One region of the Burkholderia sp. FW306-1C-G01B genome, then DNA from elsewhere that is predicted to be linked to it. Evidence: riboswitches for the same ligand, from Rfam matches in the RefSeq annotation. Region 1 holds a riboswitch; each other region holds the start of a gene.

Region 1 (5,645 bases):
TCATCGTGTCGCGCATGAAATTGCGCGCCTGATAGTTACGCACGCCGGTCCACGGCAGCGAGCGCTGCGGTGCGTTGGCGAGATCGTCGATGCTTGCTTCGTCCGGTTCGGACTTCATCAGCCAGTATTGCATGGATCGTGATCGACGCAGTAGGAGGCATGAGGGTCTGTTTGCATGCGCGTTGCACATGCAAACAGACCCTGAAAAAGAAAACGGCACCGGGACTCGCCCGATGCCGTTGGATAGGCCCCCGCCTTGGCCGCTAGGCCGGCATCCTGAACCTGAGGTTCAGAATTGGTCGCAGTTAGCAGCACTTCGGGTACATCAGACAGAGTGACGCGCGCGCCCGTGCTACAAATTTCCGCAACCGTGCACATGGCATTGGTTCAAGGAATATATGACCTTGGCGAACCAGGCAGGGAAGCTGACTGAACTGTGTTTCGATGCGCCAATTTGACCACCGTTGATCGCCGAGATCAAGGGGAATCGACGCATCGATTAAAACGTTACTGCGTCTCGTGCTGTGCGAGCACCGCGCCGAGCTGTTCGTTCATCTGGTGCATTGTACGACGGATTTCCTCCGCCGGAAATGCTTCACCGTGACGCACGCTCGTTTGCAGCCGCAGCAATTCCGATGCGAGCGACAGTGCCGCCATCACCGCGATGCGATCGGTGCCGCGTACCGAGCTGTTCGAGCGGATTTTCGACATTTCGGCGTCGACGCGCGCGACCGCCTCGAGCAGCGCCGCTTCGGTCTCGGCCGAACAGGCGAGACGATACGCCTGACCGAGAATCGAGACTTCGATCTGCTTGGTACTCATGCATGTTCTCCGTGGCTGGCCGCGTCATCGCCATCCGTACGCGCCTGCGCATCCAGCAGGTCGAGCTGGTTGTCGGCTTGCTCCGCGCTTTTCGAGCGCGGCAGCTTTTCGAGAATCGCGTTCAGTTTCACCTGTGCGTCGTCGATCTTTGCCGACAGCGTGTCGCGCTCGGCCGCGAGCGCATTGCGTTCATCGCGCAGTTGCGCGAGTTCCGCGCGGACCGTGTCCGCTTCCGCGCGCAATTGCGCGACCTGCTCCTCGAGCGCGAGCCGTTCCGAGTGATAGCGCTTGTTCAGCGAAATCAGACGGCCAATATTTTGAGATAGGGTTTCGAGTTCGTTGAGCATTTGCTGCGTCCTCTAAAGACCCAGCATTTTAGCGCGGAATAACGCGCAATCCGACATCTGTAACGTTTCCAGTCGTAACACCCCCGCTTCTTGCCGCGAATAGGCGCGCCACGTGCGGGTCCGGACGCTTCCTTGACGCTCGCGCGAGCGGCTCCTAAACTGGCGCCGCCTCGGTGCTCGCGCGTGGAACGCGCGGTTAAACGGGAAGCAGGGAGCGGGCTCCGCCGGGAGGCCGCCAACCTGCGCTGCCCCCGCAACGGTAAGCGGCCGCGTCCAGTGACGCAGGCCGGCTCAGGCGCGTTCCGCGTGCAGGTTTCGCACGCGGGCGCGGGCCACTGCGCGTCATCGCGCGGGAAGGCGAGCCGGTACGCCGCCAGCCCGGATACCGGCCGAGGCGGGGAGCCCGCACGGGCTTCGTGACGCGCGGCCTGCGGGGAGGCGGGGCGCGCAGTGCTTCACGGGATATCTTCATGCTGACCCCAATCGTCCGCACGGCGCTCGGCGCGCTCTGCGGACTGCCGCTTGCCGCCGCCGCGCAGACCTCGGCGCCCGCCGTACCCGCGGCAACGTCCGCCGCGCCAGCGGCCCGGCCTGCCGCTGCGACCATGCTCGAACCGGTCGTCGTCACCGCGCAGCGCGCGCCGCAGGCGCTGGCCGACACGATTCCGCAAACCACCGTATTCGACGCGCAGGATATCGCCGCGCATCCGGGCGCCGATCTGCCGACGTTGCTCGCGTTCGCACCCGGCGCGCAGATCGTGCGTAACGGTGGCCCCGGCGCGAGCGCGACGATGTTTCTGCGCGGCGCGGAGTCGACGCAGTCGCTCGTGCTGATCGACGGCGTGCGGGTCGATTCCGCGAGTCTCGGTGCCGCGCAACTGAGCCAGCTGCCGCTCGATCAGATCGAGCGCGTCGAGATCGTCAACGGCAACGTGTCGTCGCTGTACGGCTCGGGCGCGATCGGCGGCGTCGTGCAGGTGTTCACGAAGGACGGCGGCAATCATCCGCCGCGCTTCAACTTCGCGGTCGGAGTCGGCAGCTACGGCACTCAGACGCAGCAGGCCGGCGTAGCGGGCCGGCTCGACGGCGACGGGAAGACGACGTTCAGCGTGTCGATCGCACGCGACAAGGACAACGGTTTTTCCGCGCTCGACCCGGCGAAGAAGCCGAATGCGAACCCGAATGCGAACGGCTACCTGAACGAGAGCATCACCGCGGCGCTGCGCCACCGCTTCAACGACCGCTGGGATGCGGGCGTCAGCTACTTCCAGTCGAATGGCAACGACAGCTACGACAATGCGTGGGGCGTGCCGACCGACCTGAACAACCTCTATTCGCGCGTGCAGCAGGTGCGTGCGTTCGCGAACGGCAAGCTGACCGACTGGTGGACCGCTCACTTGAGCGTGTCGACCGGCAACGATCGCAGCCAGTCGGCGCTGAACGGCGTCTATACCGATCACTTCAATACCGACAACCGCCAGTACACGTGGCAGAACGATTTCCGGATCGCACCGGATCACCTGATCCAGGCCGGCTACGAGCGGCTCGACCAGCAGTTCATGTCGAATGCGTATGCCGCGCCGCAGCGTCACGTGAATTCCGGCTGGATCGGTTATTCGGGGCGCTTCGGCCGCCAGCAGTTCCAGGCGAACCTGCGCCGCGACCAGTACTCGGACTTCGGCGGCGCCAATTCCTACTATCTCGGCTACGGCCTTGAACTGACCGATCGCTGGAAGGTGACCGCGAGCTATTCGGACGCGTTTCGCGCGCCGAGCTTCAACGACCTCTATTACCCGATGGCCGGCAATCCGTCGATCCAGCCGGAGCACAGCCATTCGATCGAGGCCGCGCTGCAGTATGCGTCCGATGCGGTGGGCGTGATGCGGCTCACCGCGTTCCAGACGCGCTACGCGAACCTGATCAACTATCGGCCCGACGGGAGCGGTTTCTACTATATTGCGCAGAACGTCGGCAGCGCAAAGGTGCAGGGGCTCGAAGGATCGTGGCAGGGGCATGTCGGCGCGACCGACGTACGGGTTGCCGCCACGTTGCAGAACCCGGTCAACGAAACGCAGAATCAGGATCTCGACCGCCGCGCGCGACGTTTCGCGTCGATGGCCGTGAACCGCGCATTCGGCGCGTGGCGTGTCGGCGGCGAATGGCTCGTGAGCGGCGCGCGCAACGATCCGGGCGGCGGGCGGCTCGGCGGCTACGGGATCGTCAACCTGTCCGCGCGCTACAACATCACGAAGTCGTGGTACGTCAGCGCGCGCATCGATAACCTGCTCGACAAGGACTACGAGCTTGCATACGCCTACAACACGCCGAAGCGCGGCGCCTATGTCACGCTCGGCTGGCAGCAGCAGTAAGCGGATGCGCCGCGCGTCGTGCGCAGCGCCGTGCGCGGCATGAGCGCCGCGCGCGCCGCCGCGATCTGGGCCGCGCTGGCCGCCGCGGTCGCGTTGCTGTTCGTCGCGTCGCTGTCGATCGGCAGCGTGCCGATGTCGCCGTGGCAGGCGCTCGCGTCGCTCGTGCCGCATGGCGGCGACGCGCTGTTCGCCGACATCGTCCGCACGCTGCGCCTGCCGCGCGCGCTCGCGGGCTTTGCATGCGGCGCGCTGCTCGCGCTTGCCGGTGCACTGCTGCAGGTGCTGCTGCGCAACCCGCTCGCGGAACCGTACGTGCTCGGCGTGTCCGGCGGCGCGGCCGGGTTTGCGCTTGTCGCGATGATCGCGGGCGGTGCGTGGTGGCTCGTTGATGCGTCGGCGTTCGCCGGCGCGCTCGTGTCGGTTGCGCTCGTGCTCGGCCTCGCGCGCCGCGAGCTGTGGCGCGGCGACTCGCGTGACGCGTCGCCGCGGCTGCTGCTTACCGGTGTCGTGATCGCGGCAGGGTGGGGCGCGCTCGTCACGCTGCTGCTGTCGCTCGCGCCCGATGCGCGGTTGCGCGGGATCATCTTCTGGCTGACGGGCGACCTGAACGGCGTGACCGCACCGTGGTTCGCGTGGGGCGCGCTGCTATTGGCCGCATGTGTCGCGCTGCCGGCCGCGCCGCAATTGAACGTGCTGCTGCGTGGCGACGCGACCGCGCTCGCGCTCGGCGTACCCGTCGCGCGCCTGCGCGTGCGGATCTATCTCGTCGCGTCGCTGGCCGCGGCGGCCGCGGTGACGACGGCCGGCACGATCGGCTTCGTCGGCCTCGTCGTGCCGCACGCGCTGCGGCTCGCATTCGGCAACGACCAGCGCATGCTGCTGCCGGCCGCGATGCTCGCGGGCGGCGGCGGCGTGATGGCGGCCGACCTGCTCGCGCGCACCGCGATCGCGCCCGCGCAACTGCCGGTCGGCGTGATGACCGCGTTGATCGGCGTGCCGGTGTTCCTGTGGATGTTGCTGAGGAGGCCGATGCGATGACAGGCACTGCGCAGTACGCCGCTGCTTCCGGCAACGACATGGCCTGCGCGACCGTCGACCTGACGCTGAAGGCCGGCGCGCGCACGCTGCTCGACGGCTTTACGCAGGCCTTCCGCCCCGGCGAAATCTGGTGCGTCGCGGGGCCGAACGGCGCGGGCAAGACGACGCTGCTCGCGACGCTCGCGGGGCTGCACCCGCCGGCCGGCGGCCGGGTCGAGGTCGATGGCCGGCCGCTTGCCGCATGGCCGCCCACGCAGCTCGCGCAGCGTCGCGCGCTGATGCCGCAGCAACTGCACGATGCATTCAGCGCGACCGTGTTCGACACGGTGCTGCTCAACCGCTTTCCGTATCTCGGCGGCTGGGGCTGGGAGCGCGACGGCGACCGCGCGGCCGCGCGCGACGCGCTTGCGACCTTCGACCTGACCGCGCTCGCGTCGCGCGACGTGCTGTCGCTGTCGGGCGGCGAGCGGCAGCGCGTCGCGCTGGCCGCGACGCTGTGCCAGGATGCGTCGCTGATGCTGCTCGACGAGCCGCTCGCGCATCTCGACCTGCATCACCAGATCGACTGCCTGACCGCGCTGGCCGCATGGCTCGACGCGGGCCCGCGCACGGTGCTGTTCTCGTGCCACGACCTGAATCTCGCGCGGCGTTTCGCGACGCATGCGCTGTTGCTCGACGGCCGCGGCCATGCGTGGGCCGGCCCCGTGCACGACGTGCTGACGCCCGAGCGTGCGAGTGATGCGTTCGGCTATCCGCTCGTGCTGATCCGCGAGCATGGCCGCGACGCGCTGCTGCCTGCATGGCCTGAGCGACAATGACCTTTTCCTTTCCGATGCGCGGCGCAGGCCGCGCCAACGACACGGCTTCCCGATGACGACTCCGACCCACTTTCCACCCGCGATCGCGCCGCTCGACGACGCGCTGCGCAAGCGCCTGCAGCATGTGATCGACCACAAGACCAAGCCGCCCGGCAGCCTCGGCCAGCTCGAGGCGGTCGCGCTGCAGATCGGCCTGATCCAGCGCACCGAGCGGCCGACCGTGCAGCGCCCGGTGACGATCGTGTTCGCCG
Region 2 (5,645 bases), on a different contig from region 1:
CGATTCGTGGTCGAGGTTCGGGTCGGCGCGGCGCTGCGCGTCGACGGCCTGCGGGTTTTCCGCGAACTGGCCGCTCGCGGCCGCCGGCCCGTCGACGACGGTCACGACTGCATCCACTGTGAAGCTGTTGCGGATCGTCGGCCAGTTGAACGCCTGCACGAGCGGCTTCGGCAGCGCGAGTCCCGACGTCTCGATCAGCACGTGGTCGATGTCCGCGCGGCGCTCGACGAGCGCTTCCATCACCGGATAGAACTCTTCCTGCACGGTGCAGCACAGGCAGCCGTTCGCGAGTTCGTAAAGCTGGCCCGACGCTTCGTCCTGCGCGCCCTCCGCATCGTCGCAGCCGATGCCGCAGCCCTTGAGGATTTCGCCGTCGATGCCGAGCTCGCCAAATTCGTTGACGATCACCGCGATGCGGCGGCCTTCGGCGTGCTGCAGGATGTGGCGCATCAGCGTGGTCTTGCCGCTGCCGAGAAAGCCCGTGACGATCGTGACGGGCAGCTTGCGTAGGGTCATGGAATATCCAGGGTCGTAAGGGGAGTCAGGCCGAGATCGTCACGTCGATCTCGTCGTAGCGCTTTAACCGGTAGATCAGGGCCGACACGAGCCAGCATGCGAGGAACAGGCCGATCACGACGTAGCCGAGCATGCCGAAGTGCGACGCCACCATCGACGCGAAGTCCCACACGGGGCCCTGCAGCGACAGCTTGTCCGCGAGCAGCGCGAGCACCTCGATGCCGCCGATCAGCGCGGCGACCAGCACCGACACGAAGGTGATCGTCATGTTGTAGTAGATCTTGCGGATCGGCCGCACGTACGCCCAGCGATACGCGCCCATCATCAGGATGCCGTCGGTCGTGTCGACCAGCGTCATGCCGGCGGTAAACAGCATCGGCAGCGCCATCACGGACCAGAACGACAGACCGCCCTGCACCTGCGCCGCCGAGATGCCGAACAGCGCGATCTCGGTCGCCGTATCGAAGCCGAAGCCGAACAGGAACCCGACCGGATACAGGTGCCAGCTGCGCGACACGAGCCGGAACAGCGGACGGAACAGACGCGCGAGCACGCCGCGCTGGTTCAGCAGCAGGTCGAGATCGGCGTCGACGATCGGCTCGCCGCGCCGTGCGGCGCGAAACGTCCGGTAGACGGAAATCAGGATCAGCAGGTTCGCGATCGCGAGCACCAGCAGGAAGAACGCCGACACGCTCGTGCTGATCACGCCGCCCCACGCCTTCATGCTCTCGAAGCGCGCGAGCGACGCGGCCGTGAGCGCGACCACGACCGACATCACGATCACGACCGTCGAGTGGCCGAGCGAGAAGAACAGGCCCGCGCCGAGCGGGCTGCGGCCCTCCTGCATCAGCTTGCGCGTGACGTTGTCGATGGCCGCGATGTGGTCGGCGTCGACCGCATGGCGCAGCCCGAACACGTACGCGAGCAGCGCGGTGCCGAGCAGCACGGGCTGGCCGTGGAAGGCGGCGAACGCCCAGATCCACGCGCCTGCGTTGAAGGCGATCAGCAGCGCGTAGATCGCGACGATCTTGCCGCGCAGCCCGGACGGACTGTCGTTGAACAGGCGAAACAGCGAATCGAGCATGACGCTCCTTTGCGAACGGTCGACATGAAGAATGCCAACACGGCCGTCGCTGCTCGCCCCGTGCGGTCCGGCCCTTCATCGCGCCGGATCATGCGCACTCGCGCAGGCGGCCGGACGACGGGAATCGGGAAACGCTCGGGTGTCGGGCACGCTGCGGCCGTGGACGATGCGCCGCCTCCCCGCGGCGCTGAACCCCAACGTTTAGGCCGGTATCCGGGCTGACGAACACGCCGCTTCGCCTTCCCGGATGCGCAGGGCATCCAGTGGCGGTCGTCCGCATGCACGCGGCATGCGGCGAAGCGGCGCTGCATCGCGGCGGGCACGATGCGTTCGCTTACCGTTGCGGGGGCAGCACAGGTTGGCTCGACTGCGACGCAGGCAGGCTCCCTGTTTCCCGTTTAACTGCGCACGCCGGAGGGCGCGCGCGAGCACCAAAACGCGTGCGAGTGTAGGCGTCGGGGGCGGGAGCGTCAAGGCGGCGCGGCCCGCCGAACGGCGGCTTGCATGGCCGCCGCGCCATGCCGGAGGCCGCTTCCGGCATCGGCGAAGCGGGTTCGCGCGGGCGGATCGCTGTGCTATCGTAGCGCCGCGTTCGGTGCTCGCATGCGCATTCCGCGCATGCAGTTAAACGGGAAACAGGAGGCGGAGGTCCGCCCGGCCTGTGCTGTCCCCGCAACGGTACGCCGCCCGCGCGACGCGCTTCCCCGCGCTCGCGCCCATGCCGCCCACGATGCCACTGCCCTTCAGCCGGGCGGGAAGGCCGCGGCCTGGCAAGCGGCCAGCCCGGATACCGGCCGACGCAAGGGGCGAGCCCGACGCTCGCCGAACGCCCGATCCGCGGGGGACGGATGGGGTGCGCATTCCACCCGCGTTCGCGCGGGCTTCGCCCGATCCGTCATGCATTGCCTGTCCGCCGGCCGCCGATGTGCCGCCCGCCGTCCCCTTTCCACTGTTTCGACACGGTGCGCGCCGTGCCGCGCGCGATGAGCCGCGCCTGGCTCATCGGCGCCGGCCCCGGCGACGCCGAGCTGCTGACGCTCAAGGCCGTGCGCGCGATCGGCGCGGCGGACGTGCTGCTCGTCGACGATCTCGTGAACCCCGACGTGCTGCGCCATGCGCGCGCCGACGCGCACATCGAGCATGTCGGCAAGCGCGGCGGCCATGCATCGACGCCGCAGGAAGCGATCGTCGCCGCGATGCTCGCGCACCTGCGCGCCGGCCGCAGCGTCGCGCGGCTCAAGGGCGGCGATCCGTTCGTGTTCGGCCGCGGCGGCGAGGAACTGGCCGCGCTCGGTGCGGCCGGTTTCCCGGTCGAGGTCGTGAACGGCATCACCGCAGGCATCGCCGCGCCAGCCGCGCTCGGCATTCCGGTCACGCAGCGCGGCGACGCGCAGGGCGTGATCTTCGTCACGGGCCACGGCGCGGGCGCCGACGAGCCCGACTGGCGCGCGCTTGCGGCCACGCGCATGACGATCGTGATCTACATGGGCATCCGCCGGCTCGACACGATCGCGGCGGCGCTGCGCGACGGCGGCCTGCCGGGCGATACGCCGTGCGCGGCGATCGAGAACGCGACGCGCCCCGAACAGCGGCACGTGCTCGCGACGCTCGACACCGTCGTCGAACGCGTCGGCGCGACCGGCATCGGTTCGCCGGCGATCGTCGTGATCGGCCGCGTCGCGGCGCTTGCCGACGATCCGTCGGTACGTGCGGCGCTCGGCGGCGGCGCATGATGCGCGTCGCGCTCGGCGTCGGGTTCCGCGCGGGCGTGACGGCCGCGCAACTCGATGCCGCGATCCGCGCGGCGCTGGCGCTCTACCCGGCCGCCGAACCGGCGCTCGTCGCGACGCTCGCCGACAAGGCGCGTGCCCGCGCGCTGCGCACGCTGTGCGCGCGACGCGGCTGGCCGCTCGTCGCGTTCGACGCGGCGCAACTCGCGAGCCGTCCCGAACTGGCCGCGAGCGGCCCGTCGGACGCCGCGCTCGCACGCTTCGGCGTCGCGGGCGTGGCCGAGCCGTGCGCGCAGCTCGCGGCGCCGCACGGCCGGCTGCTGGGCCCCAAATCCATCCGGAACGGCGTGACGGTCGCACTCGCCGGCCCGCTCTGAACCCTTTGTTTCGCTTTCGACAGGACGATTCCCGATGAAGACCGATTCCGAATCCCATCAGCGGATGGCCGAGCGCCGCCGTGCCGGCCACGAGAAGAAGCAGGCCGCCGCCACCCATGAAAAAGGCCTGCTGATCGTTCACACCGGCAACGGCAAGGGCAAGAGCACCGCTGCGTTCGGCATGGCCGTGCGCGTGCTCGGCCACGGCATGCGGCTCGGCGTCGTGCAGTTCATCAAGGGCGCGCTGCACACGTCCGAGCGCGACTTCCTCGGCGCGGTCGCGGAATGCGACTTCGTGACGATGGGCGACGGCTACACGTGGAACACGCAGAACCGCGACGCCGACATCGCGACCGCGCGCAAGGGCTGGGACGAGGCGCGCCGGATGATCGAAAGCGGCGACTACCGGATGGTGATCCTCGACGAGCTGAACACCGTGCTGAAGTACGAATACCTGCCGCTCGACGAAGTGCTCGCGACGCTGGTCGCGCGTCCGGAGTCGGTGCATGTCGTCGTCACCGGGCGGCACGCGCCCGACGCGCTGATCGACGCGGCCGATCTCGTCACTGAAATGCGGCTCGTCAAGCATCCGTACAAGGAGCAAGGCGTGAAGGCGCAGCGCGGCGTGGAGTTCTGAGCGTGCCCGCCTGCCCCGCACTGTTCGTCAGCGCGCCCGCGTCCGGCCAGGGCAAGACGTCGGTGACGGCCGGCCTCGCGCGGCTGCACCGCCGGCTCGGCCGCCGCGTGCGCGTGTTCAAGACCGGGCCCGATTTTCTCGATCCGATGCTGCTCGAGCGCGCGAGCGGCGCGCCCGTACATGCGCTCGACCTCGGGATGGTCGGCGAGGCCGGCTGCCGCGCGCTGCTGGCCGATGCCGCGCGCGATGCGGACCTGATCCTGATCGAGGGCGTGATGGGGCTGTTCGACGGCACGCCGAGCAGTGCCGATCTCGCGGCCGCGTTCGGCGTGCCGGTGGTCGCGGTGATTTCCGCGAAGGCGATGGCGCAGACCTTCGCCGCGATCGCGTTCGGGCTCGCGCGGTTCCGGCCGGGGCTGCCGTTTCACGGCGTGCTGGCGAACCGCGTCGGCTCGGCCCGGCATGCGGAATTGCTGCAACAGGCGCTGCCCGGCGACCTGCGCTGGCTCGGCCACGTGCCGGCCGATGCAGGCATCGCGTTGCCGGAGCGACATCTCGGCCTGCACCAGCCGGCCGACATCGACGACCTCGAGGCGCGGCTCGAACGCGCGGCCGACGTGATCGCGCAAACTTCGCTCGCCGAATTGCCGCCTGCCGTCGCGTTCGCGGAACCGGACGTCGCGGCGCCGCTGCCGCGTGCGCTCGCCGGCAAACGGATCGCGGTTGCGCGCGATGCGGCGTTCTCGTTCATCTATCCGGCGAATCTCGCGCTTCTCGATGCGCTCGGTGCGCGGCTGCGGTTCTTCTCGCCGCTCGCCGGCGAACCGGTGCCGGACGATTGCGACGCGCTGTTTCTGCCGGGCGGCTATCCGGAACTGCATGCGGCAACGCTCGCGGCGAATGCCGGAACCGCGCGGACGATTCGCGCGCATGCGGCTGCAGGCAGGCCGATCGTCGCGGAATGCGGCGGGATGGTGTATCTGTGTGAATCGCTGACCGACGTGGACGGCGCAACGACGCCGATGCTCGGCCTGCTGCCGGGCCACGCGACGATGCAGCGCCGATTCGCGGCGCTCGGCATGCAGCAGCTCGATACGCGCACCGGGCCGATGCGCGGCCATACGTTTCATTATTCGCGGCTCGCGACGCCGCTGGAACCGGTCGCGAACGCGGTGCGCCCCGACGGCGCGCCGGGCAGCGGCGAAGCCGTCTATCGCCGCGGCGCGATCGTCGCGACGTACATGCATATGTACTGGCCGTCGAATCCGGATGCTGTCGTGGCGTTGTTCAGCGGGGAAGCG
Region 3 (5,645 bases), on a different contig from region 1:
ACACGAAGCGCTTGCCCTGCGCGAGATCGGCGAGCGCATAGCCTTCGGGCGGATTGAGCACGCACGCGCCGAAGCGCAGTTCGCCGCTCGTCGTGATCGCCGGCGCGACGCCGAGCCAATCGGCGATTTCGCGCGCGATCGCGTTGACGCCCGTCAGCCCGCCGAGCAGCGGCACGACGGCCGAGCCGTCCTCCGCGACCGCGAGCACCGGCGGCTCGACGCCCTTGTCGGCCAGCGCGGGCGCGACGCAGCGAATCACGATGCCGGCGGCGCACAGCGCGACGATCGGCAAGCCTCGCGCATAGAGTTCGCGCAGGTGCGCGCCGAGTTCGTCGAACGGCTCGTCGGCATCGACGCGCGACGCGAGCCCGTGCACGCGGGCGCCCGGGTAGCGCGCCTGGATGCGCCGTGCGGTGTCGAGCGCACCCGCGCCGAGAATCACGATCGCGGGCGGAGTCGTCATCCTTGCCATTTTTCCCCCGGCACGACGAGCAGCGAGAAATACGGCGACGCCATCGGGTCGACTTCGTCGAGCGGCACGATGCGCTGGCTCGCCATCGTCGCGCGCTCGACATACAACGCGCGCTTCGCGAGCCCGAGTTCGTCGAGCACGCGCCGCACCTTGTCGAAATTGCGGCCGAGCTTCATCACGACGGCCGCGTCGGCCTGCGCGAGCCGCGCGCGCAGCTCGTGCTCGGGCAGCACGCCCGACAGCACCGACAGGCTCTGGTTGCGATAGACGAGCGGCTGGCCGAGCACGGCCGTGCCGCCGAGCATGGCGCACACGCCCGGGATGACCTCGGTGTCGTAGCGCGGTGCGAGGCGGTCGTGCAGGTACATGTACGAGCCGTAGAAGAACGGGTCGCCTTCGCAGATCACCGCGACGTCGCGGCCCGCGTCGAGGTGCGCCGCGACGATTTCCGCGGCCGTATCGTAGAAGTCGGCGATCACCGTCTCGTAGCAGAGCGGCGGCGGCAAGGCCTCGGTCGTCACCGGATAGACGAGCGGCAGCTGCGTCTGCGTGTCGAGCAGGTGCGCTTCGACGATGCCGTAAGCATTGCCTTTCTTGCCCTTCGCGACGAAATACGCGACCACGGGCGCGGCCTGCAGCACGCGCAGCGCCTTGATCGTCATCAGTTCGGGGTCGCCGGGGCCGACGCCGACCCCGAACAGGCGTCCGCGCGCGGTCGTCATTCGACCTCCGTCGCGAGCGCGTTGACCGCGGCGGCGGCCATCGCGCTGCCGCCGCGCCGGCCGAGCAGCGCGACGTACGGCACGCCGCGGCTGTCGGCGTCGAGCATCGCCTTCGATTCGGCCGCGCCGATGAAGCCGACCGGGAATCCGAGGATCAGCGCGGGGCGCGGCGCGCCGGCGTCGATCATGTCGAGCAGGTGGAACAGCGCGGTCGGCGCGTTACCGATCACGACGACGCTGCCGGCGAGATGCGGGCGCCACAGTTCGAGCGCGGCGGCCGAGCGCGTGTTGCCGAGATGGCGCGCGAGGTCGGGCACCTCCGGCTCGCCGAGCGTGCAGATCACGGGATTGCCGGCCGGCAGCCGCGCGCGCGTGATGCCTTCGGCAACCATCTTCGCATCGCACAGGATCGGCGCGCCGGCCGCGAGCGCCGTACGGCCCGCGGTGCCGGCGCCGGCCGAGAAGCGCAGGTCGTAGACGACGTCGACCATCCCGCACGCGTGAATCACGCGCACCGCGAGTTTCTCGAGATCGGGCGGAACCTGCGACAGGTCGGCCTCGGCGCGGATCGTCGCGAACGACTGGCGGTAGATTTCCTGTCCGTCGCGAATGTAGTCAAGCATCGGTGGTGGTGTCCTGGCTATGCCGTGCGCCCGTCAGTCGGGCCGCGGCCTGGTCAATCGTCAGATGGCGCGCGAGCGGGGCGCCGAGGCCCGCGGCGGCGTCGCGCCGGTAAAGGTCGTAGTGCGCGGGCGCCACCGCGACCAGCGTGTGCGCAGCGGGATGCGGCAGCGCGCAGTGGCGCTCGCAGCCGGTCAGGTGCACGTCGACCGGATGGCCGATGCGTGCGGCGAGCGCGAGCGCGTCGCGTTTCGTGTCGGCGTGCGCTTTCGCGCAGCCCGCGCTGCCGGTGCACGCGACGAGCGTCGCAAGCGGGTCGGACGATGCGCAGACGAGGCCGAGCGCCGCGAGCGCATCGAGCGTGGCCGGTGCGCGTGCGTGCGACACGCCGTGGATGAACACGCCTTGCCACGGCGTCATCGACAGCGTGCCGTCGCCGTCGGCTTCGGCCAGTGCGGCGAGCCGTTCCAGCTGCGTCGCATCAAGCCGCCCGAGCACGAATTGCGCGCCGACGCTGCAGCGCGCCGCGTCGAGCGACAAGCGCGCGCCGAAACGCAGTGCGGCGTCGGAACGCGTGCGTCGCCAGCCGGCGAGCGCGGGATCGGCCGCGAGCGGGAAGGGCAGGTAGTGCTGCGCGCGTTCGAGCAACGCCCGTTCGCCGCACGTCGCGAGCAGCGCACGCATCCGCGTGACGTCGGCCGGCGCGAGATCGAGGAACGCGAGCAGCAGCGCGCGGACGAGCGCGACGCTCTGGTCGGGCGACACATCGACCGAAGCAGGCGTGTCATCGAATGCGACCGGCGGGCAGCCGGCCAGCCCGGCCGCGATGCGCACCACGCCGTCGTCGCGGCGCCATGCGGCGAGCCAGATGTCGTGCGGATGATCGAGCGCCGCGACCGATTCGCCGCCGTCGAGCTGGATCGCGAATTTCGGCGACAGCTCGCCGCGGCGCGGCTCGCTGGCCAGCATGTCGAGCAGCGGAACGGCGAGCGCGCGGCTGTCGACGAGCGCGGCGGGGTCGTGTCCGGCGAGCGGGCTGAGCATGACATTGCGGACGTCGTCGCTCGCGGCGAGTGCGGCCGCATCGGCGATTGCGTCCGCGGTCGATTTTGCGGTGACATCGGCGCGCGGGCCGAGCCCCGCGTCGAGCAACGCGCGCGTCAGCGCGTCGGCCGCGCCGTCGCGAATGCCGCGTAGCTGGAGATTCGCACGATTGGTCGCGTCGATCGCGCCGGAGCCGTATGCGCGCGCGGCGGCGGCGATCGCACGCGCCTGGCGCGCGTCGAGCCGGCCGCCCGGCAGCTTGATCCGGCACAGCCCGCCATCGGCGGCCGCGACGACGCGCACGAGCCCCGGGCAGGCCGACGGGCGCACGACGGGCGACGCAGGAATCGAATCGGGGGCGGAACTCAACGGGGTATCGGGACAGTGTCGCGCCGCGGGCCAACGCATCGGTACACCCCGCCCGACGCCGACTGGCACGCACGCACTTTCTGGCCGGCAGGTCTCCTGGCTGACAGGTCGGCGCCGGCTCCCGGCCTTCCCGGTCGAACCAGTGGCGTGAGGGGGGAGATCGGCTCGCTGTCTACAGTTGCGGGGGCAGCCACAGCGGCGCGCGGCGCGCCCTGTGTTCCCTCTTCGGCCCCGAAGGGCACCGGCGAACGAACGGCCGTAGGATACCCGATTTCGACCGCAATTCGCGACCGGAAAGCCGTTCTCGGCGGACGAAGCGGGGGTTGGCCCGGCGCCGGCGGGCCGGCAGGTGAAACGCGGGATGGAACACGGTACCATGCCGTCTTTCGCAATGCGGACGGCTGCGCCGGCCCTTTTTCGGCCGCGCGGCGACACGATGGAATCGAACGATGGGGAAGGGTGCATGACGGCGTGGCTGACGGTAGTGGGCATCGGCGACGACGGTTACGCGGGGCTCGGACGCAGCGCGCGGCGCGCGCTGCTCGACGCGACGCTCGTCGTCGGCGCGCAGCGGCATCTCGACATGCTGCCCGCACGGCTGCCGGCCGCGCGCGAAACGTGGCCGTCGCCGTTCGACGTCGCGGGCGTGCTGGCGCGTCGCCCGTCGCCCGTCTGCGTGCTCGCGAGCGGCGACCCGATGCTGTTCGGCGTCGGCGCCACGCTCGCGCGCGAGCTTTCCCCCGACGAATGGCGCGTGCTGCCCGCGCCGTCGTCGCTGTCGCTCGCGGCCGCGCGCCTCGGCTGGGCGCTGCAGGATATCGGCGCGGTATCGCTCGTCGGGCGTCCGCTCGCGACGCTCGCGCGCCACCTGCTGCCGGGCCGGCGCCTGTTCGTGCTGAGCGCCGACGGCCGCACGCCGGCCGCCGTCGCGGCCGAACTCGCCGCACGCGGCTTCGGGCCGACGCGCATCAGCGTGTTCGAACATCTGGGCGGCCCGCTCGAGCGGCGTGTCGACGGCCTCGCGCAGGACTGGAACGTCGACGAAACGGCCGCGCTCAATCTCGTCGCGCTCGACTGCCAGGCCGGCCCCGACGCGCCGCGCCGCGCGCTCACGCCCGGCCTGCCCGACGATGCGTACCGCCACGACGGCCAGCTCACCAAGCGCGACCTGCGCGCGGTGACGCTCGGGCGCCTCGCGCCCGCGCCCGGCGAGCTGCTGTGGGACGTCGGCGCCGGCAGCGGCTCGATCGGCATCGAATGGATGCGTGCGCATCCGTCATGCCAGGCGATTGCGATCGAAGCGCATGCGGAGCGGCAGCGCTACATCGAGCACAACCGCGACGCGCTCGGCGTGCCGGGCCTGCAACTCATCGCGGGGCGCGCACCCGACGCGCTCGCCGGGCTCGCCGCGCCGGATGCGATCTTCATCGGCGGCGGTGCGACGGCGCCCGGCGTGCTCGACGCGTGCTGGTCGTCGCTGAAACCCGGCGGCCGGCTGGTCGCGAACGCGGTCACGCTGCAGGGCGAGATGGCGCTCGCCGCATGGCGCGATGTGCACGGCGGCACGCTCACGCGGGTGTCGCTCGCGCATGCGGAGCCGCTCGGCCGCTTCGATACCTGGCGGCAGCCGTTGCCGGTCACGCTGTACGACGTGCGCAAGCCCGACGCGGCCGGACCGTCGAACCCGATGGACGCGTGATGCGCGACGAAACCCCCGAACAGCACGCACCGCTGCGCTTCGGCTACACGACCGGCAGCTGCGCGACCGCGACGTCGCTCGCGGCCGCGCGCCTGCTGCTCGCGGGCCACGCGGACGATGCGGTCGAGATCGTGCTGCCGAAGGGGCAGCGCGTGATGATGCGGCTCGAGTTCTGCCGGATCACGGCCGACGGCGCCGAAGCCGGCACGATCAAGGATGCCGGCGACGATCCCGACGTCACGCACGGCGCGCTGATCTTCGCGCGCGTCGCGCTCGCGGCGGCGCCCGGCGTGCGTTTTCACGCGGGGCCGGGCGTCGGCACGGTCACGCGTGCGGGGCTGACGCTGCCGGTCGGCGAACCGGCGATCAACCCGGTGCCGCGCCAGATGATGACGACGCACCTCGACGCGCTGGCGGCCGAGCACGGCTACACGGGCGGCTTCGACGTGACGATCGGCGTCGAAGGCGGCGAAGCGCTCGCGCTGAAGACGATGAACCCGCGCCTCGGCATCGTCGGCGGGCTGTCGATCCTCGGCACGACCGGCATCGTGCGGCCGTTCTCGTGCTCGGCCTATATCGCGTCGATCCACCAGGGCATCGACGTCGCGCGCGCGAACGGCATCCAGCATATCGCCGCGTGCACGGGCAACACGAGCGAAGACGCGATGCGCGCGCACTACCACCTGCCCGACATGGCGCTGGTCGAGATGGGCGATTT

Evidence for each region. A riboswitch is a leader RNA that binds a small molecule or an ion and turns the genes downstream of it on or off. The one in region 1 is predicted to bind cobalamin.
Region 2: another riboswitch for cobalamin. It lies ahead of cobA (uroporphyrinogen-III C-methyltransferase); the one in region 1 lies ahead of AC3WLY_RS21420 (TonB-dependent receptor domain-containing protein).
Region 3: another riboswitch for cobalamin. It lies ahead of cobG (precorrin-3B synthase); the one in region 1 lies ahead of AC3WLY_RS21420 (TonB-dependent receptor domain-containing protein).

The regions. Positions count from the first base shown of each region.
Region 1 is NZ_JBYSWZ010000010.1:236,122-241,766, reverse strand. It holds gene AC3WLY_RS21440 (EVE domain-containing protein) at 1-133, opposite strand, end outside; RNA gene ssrS (6S RNA) at 245-426, opposite strand; gene AC3WLY_RS21430 (cell division protein ZapA) at 508-822, opposite strand; gene AC3WLY_RS21425 (ATPase) at 819-1,169, opposite strand; cobalamin riboswitch at 1,324-1,577, shown strand; gene AC3WLY_RS21420 (TonB-dependent receptor domain-containing protein) at 1,640-3,538, shown strand; gene AC3WLY_RS21415 (FecCD family ABC transporter permease) at 3,578-4,576, shown strand; gene AC3WLY_RS21410 (ABC transporter ATP-binding protein) at 4,573-5,394, shown strand; gene cobT (nicotinate-nucleotide--dimethylbenzimidazole phosphoribosyltransferase) at 5,447-5,645, shown strand, end outside.
Region 2 is NZ_JBYSWZ010000017.1:173,398-179,042, forward strand. It holds gene cobW (cobalamin biosynthesis protein CobW) at 1-516, opposite strand, end outside; gene AC3WLY_RS29270 (HoxN/HupN/NixA family nickel/cobalt transporter) at 542-1,600, opposite strand; cobalamin riboswitch at 1,788-2,051, opposite strand; cobalamin riboswitch at 2,176-2,413, shown strand; gene cobA (uroporphyrinogen-III C-methyltransferase) at 2,524-3,333, shown strand; gene AC3WLY_RS29280 (cobalamin biosynthesis protein) at 3,330-3,707, shown strand; gene cobO (cob(I)yrinic acid a,c-diamide adenosyltransferase) at 3,742-4,344, shown strand; gene AC3WLY_RS29290 (cobyrinic acid a,c-diamide synthase CobB) at 4,347-5,645, shown strand, end outside.
Region 3 is NZ_JBYSWZ010000017.1:150,929-156,573, reverse strand. It holds gene cobJ (precorrin-3B C(17)-methyltransferase) at 1-463, opposite strand, end outside; gene AC3WLY_RS29185 (precorrin-2 C(20)-methyltransferase) at 460-1,194, opposite strand; gene AC3WLY_RS29180 (precorrin-8X methylmutase) at 1,191-1,817, opposite strand; gene cobG (precorrin-3B synthase) at 1,810-3,189, opposite strand; cobalamin riboswitch at 3,298-3,489, opposite strand; gene cbiE (precorrin-6y C5,15-methyltransferase (decarboxylating) subunit CbiE) at 3,692-4,927, shown strand; gene AC3WLY_RS29165 (cobalt-precorrin-5B (C(1))-methyltransferase) at 4,927-5,645, shown strand, end outside.